2 regions of the Enterococcus sp. CR-Ec1 genome follow, and region 2 is predicted to be linked to the other one. Evidence: predicted binding sites of a transcription regulator. Region 2 holds the regulator's gene; the other holds the start of a gene.
What was found. Region 2 encodes CtsR, which represses protease genes until heat stress. Its sites were predicted from a motif close to TTGGTCAAAAAAGGTCAAANA; they were not measured.

Region 1: a site for CtsR is predicted at 1,943-1,963, ahead of clpB (ATP-dependent chaperone ClpB). Genes of this name have one in related genera too.

The regions. Positions count from the first base shown of each region.
Region 1 covers NZ_CP025223.1:1,946,362-1,950,580, reverse strand. Annotated here, with positions in the region: gene CXM95_RS09395 (lysylphosphatidylglycerol synthase transmembrane domain-containing protein) at 1-169, shown strand, start outside; gene CXM95_RS09390 (ABC-F family ATP-binding cassette domain-containing protein) at 210-1,736, opposite strand; gene clpB (ATP-dependent chaperone ClpB) at 2,044-4,219, shown strand, end outside.
Region 2 covers NZ_CP025223.1:3,742,558-3,746,776, forward strand. Annotated here, with positions in the region: gene CXM95_RS17950 (ATP-dependent Clp protease ATP-binding subunit) at 1-2,294, opposite strand, end outside; gene CXM95_RS17955 (CtsR family transcriptional regulator) at 2,300-2,767, opposite strand; gene pknB (Stk1 family PASTA domain-containing Ser/Thr kinase) at 2,991-4,219, opposite strand, start outside.

The sequences.
Region 1 (4,219 bases), 1.8 Mb from region 2:
TTTTGGTCCATTAGTTGGCACGGTCGATGCTGCGTCTTCCATGCTACTGTACCGTTTAGCAACATTCATTTGGCCCTTCATAATTGGTTTTGCTTATGTAATGAAAGAAAAACGCAAAGATATTAGCCAAGAGTTGACTGAATTAAGAAAAGAAAAAGTGGAAAGTTAAAAACACGCTTATCTTCGAATAGAGGATAAGCGTGTTTTTTTTAGTCTTTCAAATCAATGATTCGATCAACAAAGGATTCATAAAACTCGCCTTCATGGGAAACAATCAAAACTGTTCCAGGAAAGGCCGCCAGGGTTTGTTCCAAATTGTTTTTCGTATCTTGATCGATATGGTTGGTCGGTTCATCAAGAATCAAGAAGTTACTTTTGATCAACATCATTTCGGCTAGTTTGACTTTTGTCTGTTCACCACCACTTAATAGCTTCAATTCTTCCTGGGCTAATTGGCTAGGTAAACCTGCCCGAGAAAGTTGCCGTCGCAATTCTTTGTTGGTGGCCTTCGGAAAAAGATCCTCAAGGTATTGAAGAGGGGTCTGCAAGGGATATTCCCAGTCAAGGTCTTGAGAAAAGTAATTGAATTTTGTATGCTGTGGGTAAGAAACGGCCCCTTCAATTGCTGGGATCACACCAAGAATTGTTTTGATCAATGTTGATTTACCGATCCCATTAAATCCCCGTATAGCAATTTTTTCGCCATAGCGGATCGTTAGGTTGATCGGGGAGAGTAAGGGCTTTTGGTCGTATCCAATGACTAGATTGGTGGTTTCCAAGGCCAAGGTGGTAACGATTGGTGCCAAATCAAATCCTAAATGGGGTTTAGGGACATCTTGTGGTGGGGTCAAACGATCAATTTTTGCCAACTGCTTTTCACGACTCTTTGCCATTGTTGAACGAGAACCAGCTTTGTATTTACGAATATAGCTTTCGGTTTTCTTGATATGCTCTTGTTGTGCTTCGTATTGCTTCATATAGCTTTCATTTTGCAGCGTTTTTAGTTTTAATGCTTTGTCTAAATTCCCCGTATACTTAGAAAGCTTGCCAAATTCGATATCAATGATATGGGTCGTGATTTCGTTAAGGAATTGACGATCATGAGAAACGACTAAATAGGTACCAGTAAAGTCCTGTAAAAACTCAACTAGCCATTTGATGTGCTCATCATCTAAGTGGTTGGTCGGTTCATCTAAAATCAGCATGTCGGGTTTTTCTAGCAGCATTTTTGCCAAGATCAGTTTTGAGCGTTGACCACCACTTAAAGAAGCGAGGGGGGTATCCATTCCGAGAACCGAAATACCTAACCCTTCTGCTAAATCATCGATCAATGTATCCATTTGGTAGAAATTTCCTTGATCCAATTGATTTTGCAATTCGCCCGCTTTTTCTAAAAGCTTATCGTCGAGGCTTTCGCCATAAGAAGTATAAAGATCGGCAATCTGTTGCTCTTTTTCGAAGTCTTCTGCAAAGGCAGAGCGCAAAAAATCACGGATCGATTGCGTTTCATCAACATTGACGTATTGATCCAAATAGCCCATTTTCAAATTTTTCGGAAATTGGACGAAGCCATCATCGGGGAGAATTTCTCCTGTAATGATTTTGATTAAAGTACTTTTGCCAGCGCCATTCCGTCCAATCAAACCGACTTTTTCACCACGGTTGATTTGAACGGAAACGTCTTCGTAAAGCAATTTGTCGCCAAATTGTTGGCTAATATTCGTTAATGTTAACATCATTTCCTCCATATAAAAAAGCTGTAAACAGTAGACGTTACAGCTAAGTAGATAATCTTACTGAATAAAAATCGCCAAAGAGCGATCAAAACGATCAGGAAAATCGATTGTTCCTGACCAATCAGGACCTAGCATACCATTGCTGCTTCCCATCTGTCAATTTTCATGAAAGAATACTGAAAAAAATCTTGATGTTCGAGGGAAAACTTTTGACCATTACTGACCAACGTTGTATAATAGAAGAGTAGAAAAAAGGATACTGCTTGCAGCGTACTTTTTTCTGACTACCATTTTGGGAGGGAAAAGTATGAACCCAGAAAAAATGACGACTACATTACAAAGTGCTATCGCTGAAGCCCAGCAGATTGCCATGACCCGTCACCATCAAGAAATTGATATTCCGCATTTATGGAAGATTTTATTGCAAGCCAATCAATTCGGCCGCAATTTTTACACGGACACAGGTCTCGATGTCGATGCTTTTGAAAAAGAAGTCGACCGACTATTAGATGAACTGCCTTCGGTTGAAGGAGGAAATGTTCGTTATGGTCAATCTATGAGTCAAAATCTGTTTCATCTTTTGTCTGAGGCAGATCAATTAAAAAATGAATTTCAAGACGAGTATCTTTCCACAGAAATCGTCCTTTATGCGTTGATGAAATTGAAAAATCATCCATTGACGGTGTATTTAAAGAAACAAGGAATCACTGCGAAAGAAATCAAGCAAACGATCGAAACATTAAGAGGAGGGGATCGTGTGACCTCACAAAATCAAGAAGAACAATACAAAGCATTAGAAAAATACGGCGTTGACCTGGTGCAACAAGTCCGCAGCGGAAAAATGGACCCAATTATCGGACGAGACGAAGAAATTCGCGATGTGATTCGCATCCTTTCTCGGAAGACAAAAAACAATCCCGTTTTGATTGGTGAACCAGGGGTTGGTAAAACAGCCATCGTTGAAGGATTGGCACAACGGATCGTGCGAAAAGACGTCCCAGAAAACCTAAAAGACAAAACGATCTTTTCTCTGGATATGGGTGCCTTGATCGCAGGTGCTAAATTCAGAGGTGAATTTGAAGAGCGTTTGAAAGCTGTCTTACAAGAAGTGAAAAAAGCCGATGGACGGATCATTCTCTTTATTGATGAGATCCACAATATTGTAGGTGCTGGTAAGACGGAAGGCAGCATGGATGCTGGAAACTTACTAAAACCAATGCTGGCACGGGGAGAATTGCATACGATTGGCGCAACCACCCTTGATGAATACCGTCAATACATGGAAAAGGATAAAGCTTTGGAACGTCGTTTCCAAAAAGTGCTGGTACAGGAACCAACCGTTCAAGACACGATTTCGATTTTACGTGGCTTGAAAGAACGGTTCGAGATCCATCATGGCGTCAACATCCATGACAACGCGCTTGTTGCTGCGGCGACCTTATCTGATCGGTATATCACGGACCGCTTTTTACCAGATAAAGCCATTGACTTGATCGATGAGGCGAGTGCCACAATTCGGGTGGAAATGAATTCGATGCCTACTGAGCTCGACCAAGTTACCCGTCGTTTGATGCAACTTGAGATCGAAGAAGCCGCATTGAAAAAGGAATCCGATGATGCATCGAAAAAACGCTTAGGCATTTTACAAGAAGAATTGGCGGAATTGCGTGAAGAAGTCAATACCATGAAAATGCAGTGGGAAACGGAAAAAGAAGAAGTCAATGCAGTTTCCAACAAACGGGCAGAGATCGATAAAGCCAAGCATGAGTTGGAAGATGCTGAAAATAACTATGATTTGGAACGGGCAGCTGTTCTTCGTCATGGGACGATTCCACAACTGGAAAAAGAACTAGCTGAACTGGAAGAAAAAAATCAAGATGAAGGCATTCGGATGGTCCAAGAATCAGTGACCGAAAATGAGATTGCCCTAGTCGTTGGACGTTTGACAGGGATTCCTGTTGCGAAATTAGTGGAAGGCGAACGGGAAAAACTGTTGAAATTAAATGAGACCTTGCATCAACGAGTGATCGGACAAGACGAAGCCGTCGATGCCGTCAGTGATGCCGTCATTCGTTCACGAGCTGGCCTGCAAGATCCAAATCGACCATTAGGTTCCTTCTTGTTCTTAGGTCCGACCGGCGTCGGTAAGACCGAATTAGCGAAAGCGTTGGCGGTCAACCTCTTTGATTCAGAAGAGCATATGGTTCGGATCGATATGAGCGAATACATGGAAAAACATTCGGTGTCTCGCTTAGTCGGTGCCCCTCCAGGCTATGTAGGATTTGAAGAAGGTGGACAATTGACTGAAGCTGTTCGACGCAATCCATACACGATCGTCTTATTGGATGAGATCGAAAAAGCCCATCCTGATGTTTTCAATATCTTATTACAAGTGCTTGATGATGGCCGTTTGACAGATTCAAAAGGGCGAGTCGTTGATTTCAAAAATACAGTCTTGATCATGACTAGCAATATCGGCTCTC
Region 2 (4,219 bases):
CCAGCTTTACCGATCACATCAATGGCAGATGGCGTGATCTTCAATTGGATGTCTTGGTTGCCTAATCGTTTGATGATCGCTTTGCTCATGATCTTCACGATCTCGTGGATCTCCCCTTCACCTAAGGATTGGAAGACCACTGTTTCATCCACACGGTTCAAGAACTCTGGACGGAAGGCTTTTTTCAGCTCTTCTAAGATCCGTTTTTGCATCGCTTGGTGATCTTTCGTTAAATCAGTGACATTAAACCCAACGCTTTTTTCTTCGCGGATTTGTTGGGCACCGATATTAGAGGTCATGATCAAAATCGTGTTGCGGAAATCGACCTTCCGACCTTTGGCATCCGTCAAATGACCATCATCTAGCACTTGCAAGAGGATATTGAAGACATCGGGATGGGCTTTTTCCACCTCGTCCAATAAGATGACGGAGTATGGTTTTGAACGGATTTTTTCCGTCAATTGCCCACCTTCATCGTAGCCGACATAGCCTGGCGGTGAACCGATCAAACGGCTCGTGCTGTATTTTTCCATAAATTCGGACATATCGACACGAACCAAGGCATCTTCACTACCAAACATCGCTTCTGCTAAGGCTTTGGCAAGCTCGGTTTTCCCGACACCGGTCGGGCCTAAGAACATGAAGGAACCAATTGGACGGTTCGGATCTTTCAACCCACTGCGGGCGCGGCGGATCGAACGAGCGACTGCCTTGACTGCTTCTTCTTGGCCAACTACCCGTTGATGCAAAATCTTTTCAAGATCCAACAAGCGTTCGCTTTCTTTTTTCTCCATCTGCTGCAAAGGTACGCCGGTCCATTGGGAAACGACCGTAGCAACATCTTCTGCAGTAACACTATCGGCATAGCCTGATGCTTCTTTGACTTCCATAAACGCTACTTCCGTCAGCTGTTGGGTCAATTTCTTTTCCTTGATCCGTAAACGAGCTGCTGCTTCAAAATCTTGCTGACGAATAGCGGCTTCTTTTTCTTCGATCAAGTTGGCGATCTCGTTTTGCAGATCTGCCAATTCTGAACTTTCATCGGTTTTGTCTAAACGCACTTTGGCAGCTGATTCATCCATCAAATCGATGGCTTTATCTGGTAATTGGCGCGAATTGATGTAACGCACGGACAGTTGCACAGCGGCGTGTAACGCATCATCAGAAATTTCCACCCCATGATGTTCTTCATAACGAGGACGCAAGCCCCGTAAAATTTCTTCCGCTTCTTCTGGTGTCGGTTCGTCGACTTGCACCCGGGCAAAACGGCGTTCTAATGCAGAATCTTTTTCAATGTATTTTTGGTACTCATCTAGTGTCGTGGCACCGATGGTTTGCAATTCCCCACGGGCTAAGGCTGGTTTCAGAATATTCGAGGCATCAATCGCCCCTTCTGCTCCGCCGGCCCCAATTAGTGTATGCAATTCATCAATGAATAAGATGATTTGACCATCTTGATAGATCTCATCAATGATTTTTTTCATTCGGTCTTCAAATTCCCCACGGTATTTCGTTCCGGCAACTAAAGCCCCCATGTCCAGCATCATCAAGCGTTTGTTTTGCATGTCTTCTGGGACTTCCCCATTGATGATTTTTTGGGCTAAGCCTTCGGCGATCGCGGTTTTCCCAACACCAGGTTCCCCCACGAGAACAGGGTTGTTTTTGGTCCGACGGCTAAGGATCTGGATCAGGCGTTTGACTTCTTTGGCACGACCGACAACAGGATCCAACCGTTTTTCACGGGCTAATTTGGTCAAATCACGGGCTAAGGAATCCAAGGTCGGTGTTCCTTGCTGCGCTTTGGCTTGGGCTGGACGACGACGACCAGCACTTCCGTTGGTTTTGCTTTCATTGAAGCCCATTTTTTTCTTCAAAAGCTGACGCATTTTCGCGAGACTCAAGCCGAGATTCAGCATGATTCGAGAAGCCAAAATGTCTTCGTCTCTTAATAAGCCTAATAATAGGTGTTCGGTACCAATTTGTGGTGCCCCTAAGCGTTTGGCTTCATCCCCTGCATAAGCAAATGTATGTTTTGCTCGTGGTGAATACGCGAGATAGGCGTTTTCTGGGTATTGACGGACAGTGCCATACCCTGTTAAATGTTCGATTTCTTCACGAATATCATTTTCTGTGATATTCATTTCCCGCAAGGTTTTGCCGGCAATCCCGTTTTGTTCAATGACCAATGCCAATAGAATATGTTCAGAACCTACTGCTTGGTGCTTAAAGTATTTTGCTTCTTCTTGGGCGATAGCCAAAACGGCTTTCGCGCGTTGGGTGAATAATTCATCCATCTCTTTCACTTCCTGTCTTCGTAACTTAATCGTTCTAGAATTGCATGGAGCAAATCAGCTCGTGTTCTATTTTCATAAGGAGAACGTCCTAGAACTGCTTTCGCGATGACGGTCAATAATAAGTTGCCTTCTCGCTTGGACAGGATTCCTTCCTCATAAAGTTTCTGGATTATTGCATACGCATCTTTTTCCGAGATGGTTTCATCGAATAGTTGATTCATTTCTTTTAAGTAGTGGTGGCTGTCCGTGATTTTGACTTTTTCGATCCGAATATAGCCGCCCCCGCCGCGTTTGCTTTCAACCGCATAGCCTCTTTGAACGGTGAAGCGGGTATTGATCACGTAGTTTATTTGTGAGGGCACGCAGTTGAACAAATTTGCCATTTCCGCGCGACGAATCTCAATGGTTTCACTATCTTCAAGAATTTTCTTCAAATATGCTTCAATCAAATCGGAAGTATTGTGATGACTCAATTCATTCCCTCCCTTGACTAATTCTGACCTTCATTATACCCAATTTTTGAATCCTTGGAAAGATGTACGCTTGCACAAATGGCAGGACTAAAGGAAATTTTAAAGACACCTGTGCCTCACTATAAGGTTTAGAAACAAAAACAAGCAGCTGGACGGGGAACAAAAAGAGAATTCTTTGGTCCCCGAAGGCTGCTTGGTTAATGTATTTGGTTTTAGCTAGTTTCTAATCACTTTCTGAGCTACTTTCACTCGTAGCGCTTGAATCAGAGGAATCATCTGAACTACTGCTTGGCGTCGATGAGGACGAATCATCTGGTTCAGGTCCTCTAGAGATCGTGACCGTTACAGTAGAGCCAACTTCGACGGAGGTTCCAGCACCTGGAGAGACACGGACAACATGTCCAGCTGGTACCGAGTCATTATAGCCGTCCTCTTCCTCAAAAGTTGAGTCCAATCCCGCTTCATTCAAGTCTGCTTCTGCATCGGCTTGGCTTTTCCCAACGATTCTTGGTACATTGACCATTTCCTGCCCACTGCTGACCGTCAAAGTGATGGTCGTTTGAGAAGTCACCACCGTTTCACCTGTTGCGGGTGCTTGGGCGATGATCGTGCCTGATGGTTGACTGCTGGATTGATAGTTCACTTCGATCTGTGATCGGTCGACACCGCGAGAAGTCAATGCTGCTCGTGCATCTGCCTCTGTCATGCCATAATAGTTGTCCATTGCGAAGCTATCTGGTCCGGAGCTGACCTTAAAGGTGATTTCGTCTTCTGCTGGGGAAACTTCCCGCCCTGCTGCTGGTGATTGACTGATAATATCCCCTTCATCGACATCATCTGACGACTCTAGCTCTTCTTTGATTCTGTCTTCATCAAAGCCCAAATCGATCAACTCTTTTTTGACATCATCAAAGGAGCGGCCTTCATAGTCATCAAGGGTGATTTTCTTCGTTCCGCTACTGATGTAGAGGGTCACGACGGAATTCTTTTTGACTTCATTGCCTTCTGGCGGATCGGTCTTGACGACATTGCCTGCTTCGACTTCATCGTCTTCGATTTCTTCTACCTCGTCTGCCACTTGCAAGCCAGCGGCTTCCAGTTCGGCCCGAGCGGCCGCTTCTGTCTGGCCGTTGACTTCAGGAATCGCTACATCCCCCCGACCACCGCCGAATAGGAAGTAACTGCCTATACCTAGCAGTGCGATCACCATAATGACCGGCAGCAGCAGCCAGCGTTTGCGTTTTTTCTTTTTCGGTTTCGCTGATTCTTCGGCTTGATCCGCAGCCGTTTCTGCCACGGGATCTTCCACTGGCGGCGTTTCAACTTGGGCTGCTTCTACAGGGGTCATCACTCTCGTTTCATCCATCAGGGCATGAGGTTCCCATCTCGGTTCATTGAGTCGGTCAGGTGACAATACAGTATCAAGATCCGCTCGCATTTCATCGGCAGTTT